DNA from 2 places in the Vibrio owensii genome. Region 1 is predicted to be linked to the other one. Evidence: predicted binding sites of a transcription regulator. Region 1 holds the regulator's gene; the other holds the start of a gene.
What was found. The regulator CRP, encoded in region 1, controls carbon source genes, mostly activating them, when cyclic AMP is high. The targets are predictions, from matches to a motif close to TGTGANNNNNNTCACA.
Positions count from the first base shown of each region.

Region 1 (4,905 bases):
CTGTGCGTACCCAATGGCATCAATGGAAGGACAAGAGACGGTCTTGCCTGCCACATTGAGCCCGGGTGTAAGCCTGTAATTGAGAAATACGAAGCGGTGACAAAGTATCGCCGCTTCTCTCTGCCGGAGCTATTTACCAAGTTAGGATTCTGGTAAGCGCGCTGGCAAACGCCAAAGGCGAGCTTAAGACTCTCCAGAGCGTGTTGACTGACTGGCACTTATGCCACAGATACCGTCACAGGTTGATGGCCGCTCGTTCGTGATTCTGGACAGCTTTAGGGCTGTGAACGAGCGGTCAACTTCCTCTTACCCCTAACTCTACATTTCATAACAAGGAGTCGTTATGACGCCCGATGTGTTATTTGAATCGCTATGGCAAGACTACATTCAACGTCTTTGCCCTTCCGCTGCTAAAGTCCATCAACTTCTTCAAGAAGATGAGCCTCTGATTAATGATCATATTGCGCTACGTACGTTTAATGTCGCTCCCCTAGGCATTGAAACGTTAGCGAAGCCTTTCCTAGCGGTGGGTTACAAAGCCTGTGGTGACTACGTATTTGAAAGCAAAAAACTGGTGGCAAAACATTTTGAGCACCCAGATCCGAAACAACCAAAAGTCTTCATCAGTGAATTGAAAGTGGATGAGTGCTCACCAGAGCTACAAGCCATCGTTCATAAACTGGTAGAGCAGGTTGATGCTTCTAAACTGACAGGCAGTGACTTCTTGTACGGCGGACGTTTGTGGGACCTCAGTTATGCTGACTTCCAAACTTTGGCGAAAGAGAGTGAATACGCTTCTTGGCTTGCTGCGCACGGTTACGGAGCGAACCACTTCACAGTGAGTGTGAATCAACTCAATCAGCATGAAGAAGTAAAGCAAGTGAACGACCACCTACGTACAGTAGGCTTCACCATCAACGAGAATGGCGGTGAAGTAAAAGGTACGCCAGAGGTGCTACTAGAGCAATCATCGACCATGGCAGACAAAGTACCAGTGACCTTTACTGAAGGCGTTGAGGTTATTCCTGGAGGCTTCTACGAGTTTGCTAAGCGCTACCCAATGGATAACGGTGAGTTGTACCCAGGATTTGTAGCGGCATCGGCAGATAAGATCTTCGAGAGTACCAACGGGTAGAAAGAATCGAGAACGTGCTACGCACTAGAGATGCGGGAACGCTTCGCTTCGAGAGGTTTGCACTCTGGAGTGTTGAACGTTTCTGCTTCGAAGGTTGGAGTTTGTTGGGATATCAGAACGGGTTATGACCTGTGGATTCGGAAACGCTTCGCTGCGGGAGGTTTTAACTCTCGGAATCTGAGAGGGCTTTATCTCGTAGGACGAAGTCCGCGCTCGGAACACAGTGTTCCCAATTCTCGGCTCTTTGCTTTCCGTTCCCGATTCCAAAAAACAAAAAAGCCACCAAACTTACATTTGGTGGCTTTTAAATTTTTTAAACGTTAATCGAGATTAACGAGTCCCGTAAACAACGATAGTTTTACCGTGCGCAGAAATTAGGTTCTGCTCTTCTAGCATCTTCAAGATACGACCTACTGTCTCACGAGAACAGCCAACGATTTGACCGATTTCTTGACGAGTGATCTTGATTTGCATGCCGTCTGGGTGCGTCATCGCATCTGGCTGTTTAGCAAGGTTCAGAAGAGTCTGAGCGATACGACCAGTTACGTCTAGGAACGCTAGGTCACCCACTTTTTGGCTAGTAACTTGTAGACGACGAGCCATTTGCGCAGAAAGGCGCATTAGGATGTCTGGGTTAACTTGGATAAGTTGACGGAATTTCTTGAAAGAAATCTCAGCCACTTCACAAGGAGATTTAGCGCGAACCCAAGCTGTACGCTCTTGGTCTTCTTCGAATAGACCAAGTTCACCAATGAAGTCGCCCTGGTTTAGGTAAGAAAGGATCATTTCCTTACCTTCTTCGTCTTTGATAAGAACCGCAACAGAACCTTTAACGATGTAGTACAAAGTCTCTGCTTTTTCGCCCGCGTGAATTAGCGTGCTTTTTGATGGGTACTTATGAATATGACAGTGTGAAAGAAACCACTCTAATGTTGGGTCGGTTTGAGGTTTACCTAGAACCATAATATCTCACTTCCTCTGCAGGGTACGCTTGCGCTATCCATATTTTAGCTAAGCCTGAATTGGCCTACTAGAATAAGAGCACTTTTTATATGCTGCAAGCTCTCTTGTGTTTCGGTTAGAAATAGTATCCTTTTTCGAAAACGATTTCTTGATTTTAATCGTGCCATGATTGAGATTTTGTAAGCAAAACTGTGCACATGATCACGGTATGAAAAGTAAACACTCCAGTAGGGAGGTTTTTAGCCAATTTTCCCTGTTTCGATGAGTTGTTGCAGAATCGGCCTTACTATGAGCTCCATTGCAAAGCTCATCTTGCCGCCAGGAACCACAATGGTGTTATGGCGAGACATGAATGAGCCATCAATCATCGCCAGCAAATACGGGAAGTCGACATTCTTGATACCGCGTAGGCGGATCACCACAAAACTTTCATCCAAACTTGGAATGCCTTTGGCGTTAAGTGGGTTAGAAGTATCGACGGTCGGTACGCGCTGGAAGTTGATATGTGTACGAGAAAATTGCGGGGTAATGTAGTTTAGGTAATCGTCCATTGAGCGCACGATTGAATCCATCACCGCTTCTCTTGAGTGACCACGATCGCGTGTGTCACGAACGAACTTTTGAATCCACTCCAAGTTCACAATCGGTACCATACCAATTAGAAAATCGACGTGACGCGCCACATTGACATCGCCATCTACCACGCCACCATGTAAACCTTCGTAGAACAGCACATCGCTGTTTTCTGGCAGATCTTGCCAAGGTGTAAAGGTGCCCGGCATTTGGTTGTATGGAACGGCTTCATCAAAAGTGTGCAGATAGCGGCGCACGCTGCCAGTGCCATCTTCACCGAACTTGCGGAAGAACTCTTCTAGCCCCGGAAAGTCATTGGCTTGTGGGCCAAAGTAGCTGATGTGTTTGCCTTGCTCACGCGCTTTGCGGATTTCGACATCCATCTCTGGACGTGTAAAGCGGTGGAAGCTGTCACCTTCAACCCACGCTGGTTTGACGTTCATCATATTGAACATCTTACGGAAGGCTTCAGAAGTGGTGGTTGTGCCGGCACCGGACGAACCAGTAACCGCAATGATTGGGTGTTTCGCTGACATGACAAACCTTGTCGAAAATTACTTACCTGTAAAGTGCAGCACACGTATGCTGCACGGTCGATAACCCACTATAGCACGTAACAAGCCCTTGTCATCGAGTGGGATACGGTAAAATGTGAAGGGTCTAAAACTTTGCTTTTAGTTGGATATCAACCGTTTCATGAAGCTCAGAAAATACGATGACCGCTTCGCCTTTCTCTAATTGGGATTTGACCTGATCGATTTTACTTTGCAGTGAAACTTCGACTGAGCCGTAGTCGGTGCCTTCACGTAGCACGAATTCGCGGATCAGGTTTTCTAGTGTCTCTGGCGCAATGTCTTGCCATGGAATGATCATAAATACCTCAAACTTTTATGATGTTTAGTACGTGCAGAAGCCTTATGTCTGGCACGCCCAGTAGTTTACTGTGTTCGCGGTACGGATACAGCAGAAAGGTAGTCTGCGGCGATACTTTCGTAATATGAAGGCAAGGCTTCTTCCAACCAGAACTTAGGTTTTAATGCTGTGCCTGTCAGGAAACCAACGTGACCACCGTGCTCATAAAGTCGGTAATCGATATTGTCTGGCAACACGAATTTTGGGATCACCTCTTCGGTCATAAACGGATCGTCTTTGGCGTGGATGATCAAGGTTGGCAAGGTGATCTGTTGCAACTTGCTTAAACCTGAACACTGATCGTAATAATCTTGCGCGTCTTTAAAACCATGCAGAGGGGCAGTGATCAAGTCATCAAATTCATATAAGCGAGTCACGCGTTTGATCGAGTTATACGACAAGGCGAGTTCACCTTGGATTAAGTCGTGCTTTTGCAGTGCATTGCGTTTGAGTGAAGAGAGCAAGTAACGTCGGTAAACTTTCGAGAAGCCCTGCTCAATACGATTGGCACATGCTGCCAAGTCCAGTGGTGCAGAGACAATGGTTGCGGCACTTAATATTGGGTCGTCTTTATACTCAGCCAAGTAGTTCGCCAGCATGTTACCGCCAAGGGAAATGCCGACCGCAACTTTAGGGTTGTTAGGGAATTGCTGATTGAGTTGCTGAAGAAAGAAACGAGCATCCGTCACTTCGCCAGAATGATAGGCGCGGGCTTTCTTGTTCGGTTTACCGCTGCAACCGCGAAAGTGCATCATGACCGACAGCCAACCCGATTTAGAGAAAGCGTTCATCAAACCGTTCGCATACGGGCTATAGAAGCAGCCCTCCAAGCCATGGAATAGGACGAAGATAGGTTTGTTGCGTGCGGCTTCTGAATCTGGCTGTTGTGACCATGCCAAATCGAGGAAGTCACCATCCGGTGTATCGAGTGTTTGCCAAATAGGCGTAAACAACGCTTTTTTGCGGATAAAGCGCGGTAATAGCGTCTGAAGATGCGGGTTCTTAATCCCGGCGGCTGCGAAAAATTGTGTCATACCTAACTGCTCTTATATGGTCCTTCAATGTTCGCTGAAGAACTTATTAATATAATCCTTTATAGCTTTAGTATAGATATTTTACTGGTTTATGACGGATTTATGGATGGTGAATGTTCGGAACGGGAATTGAGAACGCCTGTTGCAAATGCTCTCCACCTAGTTGGCGGCAGTATCTCAGCGTCAGTGGGTCACCATCGTTTTTGACTAATTGAAGTGAGTTAACACAGTCAACTAAGTCTGATTGCTGCTGTTTTTCGAGCTGCAATTCGAACTGTAATGCTTCAC
Region 1 covers NZ_CP019959.1:2,136,980-2,141,884, forward strand. The annotation lists gene astD (succinylglutamate-semialdehyde dehydrogenase) at 1-79, shown strand, start outside; gene A9237_RS09750 (DUF1338 domain-containing protein) at 344-1,135, shown strand; gene crp (cAMP-activated global transcriptional regulator CRP) at 1,466-2,098, opposite strand; gene A9237_RS09760 (phosphoribulokinase) at 2,338-3,207, opposite strand; gene A9237_RS09765 (YheU family protein) at 3,332-3,544, opposite strand; gene A9237_RS09770 (hydrolase) at 3,610-4,617, opposite strand; gene A9237_RS09775 (TIGR02444 family protein) at 4,718-4,905, opposite strand, start outside.

Region 2 (4,905 bases), 250 kb from region 1:
TAAAGGGCAGCAGTACAACCTTTGCCGCTGCCCGTATCCTTTTACTTCTCGAATTCGCCGCGAGCGTTTTGGCCAGCAGCTTTAACGAAACCTGCGAATAGTGGGTGACCATCGCGAGGCGTCGAGGTGAATTCTGGGTGGAATTGAGCCGCTACAAACCATGGGTGAGCTGGGTTCTCAATCATTTCCACTAGTTTCTTGTCCGCTGATAGGCCAGATACTTTCAGACCCGCTTTTTCGATTTGCGGACGAAGATTGTTGTTTACTTCGTAACGGTGACGGTGACGCTCATGAATTGTCGCGTTGCCGTATAGTTCACGAGCTTTCGTACCTTTCTCTAGGTGACATAGCTGTGAACCAAGACGCATCGTACCACCTAGGTCAGACGTTTCAGTACGTTCTTCAACTTTACCTTCGCCGTCTACCCATTCAGTGATCAAACCTACCACAGGGTACTTAGTGTCTTTGTTAAATTCTGTTGAATGTGCACCTTCCATACCCGCTACGTTACGCGCGTATTCGATAAGTGCTACTTGCATGCCTAGACAGATACCTAGGTAAGGTACTTTGTTTTCACGAGCGTATTGTGCTGCGCGAATCTTACCTTCGATACCACGGTCACCGAAGCCACCAGGTACTAGAATTGCATCTAGACCTTCAAGCACTTCTACGCCTTTCGTCTCAACATCTTGAGAGTCTACGTATTTAATTGTGACGTTTAGACGGTTTTTCAAGCCTGCGTGTTTAAGTGCTTCGTTTACTGACTTGTAAGCATCTGGTAGTTCGATGTATTTACCGACCATACCGATAGTTACTTCGCCAGTTGGGTTCGCTTCTTCATAGATAACCTGTTCCCATTCAGACAGGTCAGCTTCTGGTGCGTTGATACCAAAGCGAGCACAAACTAGGTCATCTAGACCTTGAGACTTAACAAGTTGAGGGATCTTGTAGATTGAATCTACGTCCTTCATTGAGATTACCGCTTTCTCAGGAACGTTACAGAATAGCGCAATTTTCTTACGCTCGTTCGCTGGGATCATACGATCTGAGCGGCAAACAAGAATATCTGGTTGGATACCGATAGATAGCAGCTCTTTAACAGAGTGCTGAGTTGGCTTAGTTTTCACTTCACCTGCAGCTGCTAGGTAAGGAACTAGCGTTAGGTGCATGAACATTGCGCGTTCACGGCCTAGTTCTACAGCAAGCTGACGGATAGCTTCCATAAATGGTAGTGATTCGATATCACCTACCGTACCACCGACTTCAACGATAGCAACATCATGGCCTTCAGAACCTGCAATTACGCGGTCTTTAATAGCGTTAGTGATGTGAGGGATAACCTGAATGGTTGCACCTAGGTAATCGCCGCGACGTTCTTTACGTAGTACGTCTGCATAAACACGACCAGCAGTGAAGTTGTTACGCTTAGTCATCTTGGTGCGGATGAAACGCTCGTAGTGACCAAGGTCAAGGTCAGTCTCTGCGCCATCTTCCGTAACGAACACTTCACCGTGTTGAGTTGGGCTCATTGTGCCTGGATCAACGTTGATGTAAGGGTCAAGCTTCATCATAGTCACTTTTAGACCACGAGCTTCTAGAATAGCTGCAAGAGATGCTGCTGCAATACCTTTACCTAGAGAGGATACAACCCCGCCAGTAACAAAAATGTAATTTGTCGTCATGTTTAACCTGAAATTGGTTGAATGAGGGAAATGGAGTGCTTCTGGACGGGACGTAAATATACCAGAAGCTCCTAACCGCCACAACGTGAAATCTATCACACCGTAATTTTTTATTTTTTGCTTCAAATCAAAGTCGAGTATTCATGCAATTTCAGCTTTGCTCTTCTCGTTTCACTTCATCCCACATTGAATCGAGTTCATCTAGAGTAAAGTCTGTGAGCTGCTTACCGTGCGTTGCAACTTTAGTTTCCACGCCTTTAAAGCGTTTCGAGAACTTTAAGTTGGCTTTTGCCAGTGCCACTTCAGGGTCTTTCCCTAGGTGACGAGACAGGTTCACAGTAGCAAATAAAAGATCGCCTAATTCAAGTTCGACTTTTTCCTCATCCGGAGTAATTTGAAGCGCTTCTTCCATCACCTCTTCAATTTCTTCCTGCACTTTTCCGACGACAGGGCCAAGCGAGTCCCAATCGAAACCAAATTTCGCGCACTTTTTCTGGATCTTTGTAGCACGCGAAAGCGCAGGTAGAGAGTTTGGTATTGAGTCTAGAATACTTTCTTCAGCTTTGCCTACTTGCGCTTTCTCTTTGGCTTTTTCTGCTTCCCAGTTTGCGTTAATCGCTTCTTCAGAATCGAATTCTACTTCTGAAAAAACATGCGGGTGGCGACGCGTCAGTTTCTCATTAACGGTTTCCACCACATCAGAAAAGTCGAATAGTCCCTGCTCTTTCGCCATTTGGCTGTAGAAAATAACTTGGAACAATAAGTCACCCAACTCTTCTTGCAAGTTCGGCCAATCGCGGTTTTGAATTGCATCCACCACTTCGTAGGTTTCTTCGATAGTGTGCGGAACAATGGTGTCGAAGGTCTGCTTTAAATCCCAAGGGCAACCGCTTTCTGGGTCACGCAACTTCGCCATGATTTGTTCTAACTGTTCAATTGGATGACTCATTTTCTGTTCCTTTAAACCTTTCTATCTAAAGAAAAAGGTGAGCAGCCAAAACCACTCACCTTTAATTTGTTTTCTAACTGTTTTTACTAAGTAGTTGGTTCTTCTGGCAAGGCAGCAAACTTATGAGACCCATGAGCATAGCTTGTCTATGAGATGGGGCTGGGCCGGCATTCCGGATATAAGTGCAGCTAACGCCGCTAGAAAGCCAAATACGACGTAAAAATTAGCCTAAGCGTTTCACCGACATTACATCCTTAATCTGCTCAACACGTTTCGAGACGCGTGAGAACACTTCAAGGTTGGTCACTTCAAGGTCAAAGTCCATGATCGACATTTGCGTGCGGTAATCGACGCGGCTCTTCATACTGGTGACTTTGATTTTCTCGTTCGCAAATAGCGTTGTGATGTCTTTAAGTAGACCGCCACGCTCCATTGCTTCAACACGAACCGTCAAGATGTAAGAACCGACAAAGCCGCTGCCCCAGACGGTATCGATGATACGTTCTGGTGCGTGATGACGAAGCTCTTCAAGTTGCTCACAGTCACTGCGGTGGACCGAAATACCACGACCTTGGGTGATGTAACCTGCGATTTCATCACCTGGGATAGGCTGACAACAGCGCGCTAGATGCGTCATTAAGTTATCAACGCCTTCCACTACGACCGCATCTTTCTTCGGACGACTCTGTGCTGGCGCGCGACTTTCTGCTTCTTGCAGTTTTTCTAGCGCTTGCTGGTCTTCTTCTTCCGCGGTTGGCTTATTCACTAACGCGTTGATGTGGTTGATGATCTGGTTGATACGTAAGTCACCACTACCAATACCAACATACAACTCATCGGCACTATTAACGTTAAAGCGTTTCAGTGCGTAGTTATCAGCGTCTTTCAGTGTGGCGCCGATTTTCGCCAGTTCGTGTTCTAGAATTTCACGACCCGCTTCTAGGTTCTTCTCACGGCTTTGCTTGCGGAACCATGCGTTGATCTTCGCACGCGCTCGGCTTGAAGTCACAAAGCCTAGCGACGGGTTTAACCAGTCTCGCGAAGGGTTTGGTTCTTTCTGGGTGATGATTTCAACCTGATCGCCCATTTGCAGTTTATGAGTGAACGGTACGATACGACCCGCTACTTTGGCACCGATACAACGATGCCCCACTTCTGAGTGAATGTGGTAAGCGAAGTCTAATGGGGTTGCGCCCATCGGTAGGTCGACAACATCACCACGTGGGGTAAAGGCATACACGCGGTCATCAAATACCTGACTACGCAGTTCATCCAACATCTCGCCAGAGTCGGACATCTCTTCTTGCCAATCCAGAAGCTTACGTAGCCACGTGATCTTCTCATCGTAACCGCTGCGGCTGCTTGCGCCTTCTTTGTACTTCCAGTGCGCTGCAACACCTAGCTCCGAGTCTTCGTGCATCTCTTTAGTACGAATCTGGATCTCGATGGTCTTGCCTTCAGGGCCAAGAATCACGGTATGGATGGACTGGTAACCGTTTGGTTTTGGGTTCGCAACGTAATCGTCGAACTCACTTGGTAAGTGTTTGTATTTGGTGTGAACCACACCTAGAGCGGCATAACAGTCTTGAAGTTTGTCAGCGATGATACGTACCGCACGTACGTCAAACAATTCATCAAACGCCAGACTCTTCTTCTGCATTTTGCGCCAGATACTGTAGATGTGCTTTGGACGACCACTGACTTCTGCATTGATGCCGCATACGGTCATTTCTTGAGTAAGGTCATCGACAAAGTCTTTGATGTACTGTTCACGGACAATGCGACGCTCAGCCAATTGCTTCGCGATTTGCTTGTAGGTTTCTGGTTGTTGGTAGCGGAAGGCGTAATCTTCGATTTCCCACTTCAACTGACCAATACCAAGGCGGTTTGCCAGAGGCGCATAGATGTTTGCACACTCTTTTGCCGCTGCACGACGAACTTCGTCCGGCGCTTTTTTTACTTCAATCAGGTTACAGATACGTTCTGCCAGCTTGATGACCACGCAGCGGAAATCATCCACCATGGCCAACAACATACGACGAACGTTATCTACTTGAGACGAGGCAGCACCACCATCCATTGTTACATTCAACTGGCCGATTGCCGCCATTTCGTCGACGCCATCGATCAGCTTAATGATTTCTTTGCTGTATTTTTCCTCAAGGAGTTCTCTATCAAAAGCACCGCTTGAGACCAAAGGGAACAGTTGCGCAGCGACGAGTGTCGCTTTATCCATCGACAAGGTGATCAAGATTTCGATCATCTCTCGTCCAC
Region 2 covers NZ_CP019959.1:2,387,768-2,392,672, reverse strand. The annotation lists gene A9237_RS11030 (CTP synthase) at 42-1,682, opposite strand; gene mazG (nucleoside triphosphate pyrophosphohydrolase) at 1,834-2,631, opposite strand; gene relA (GTP diphosphokinase) at 2,855-4,905, opposite strand, start outside.
Region 2: a site for CRP is predicted at 1,767-1,782, ahead of A9237_RS11030 (CTP synthase). Genes of this name have one in related genera too.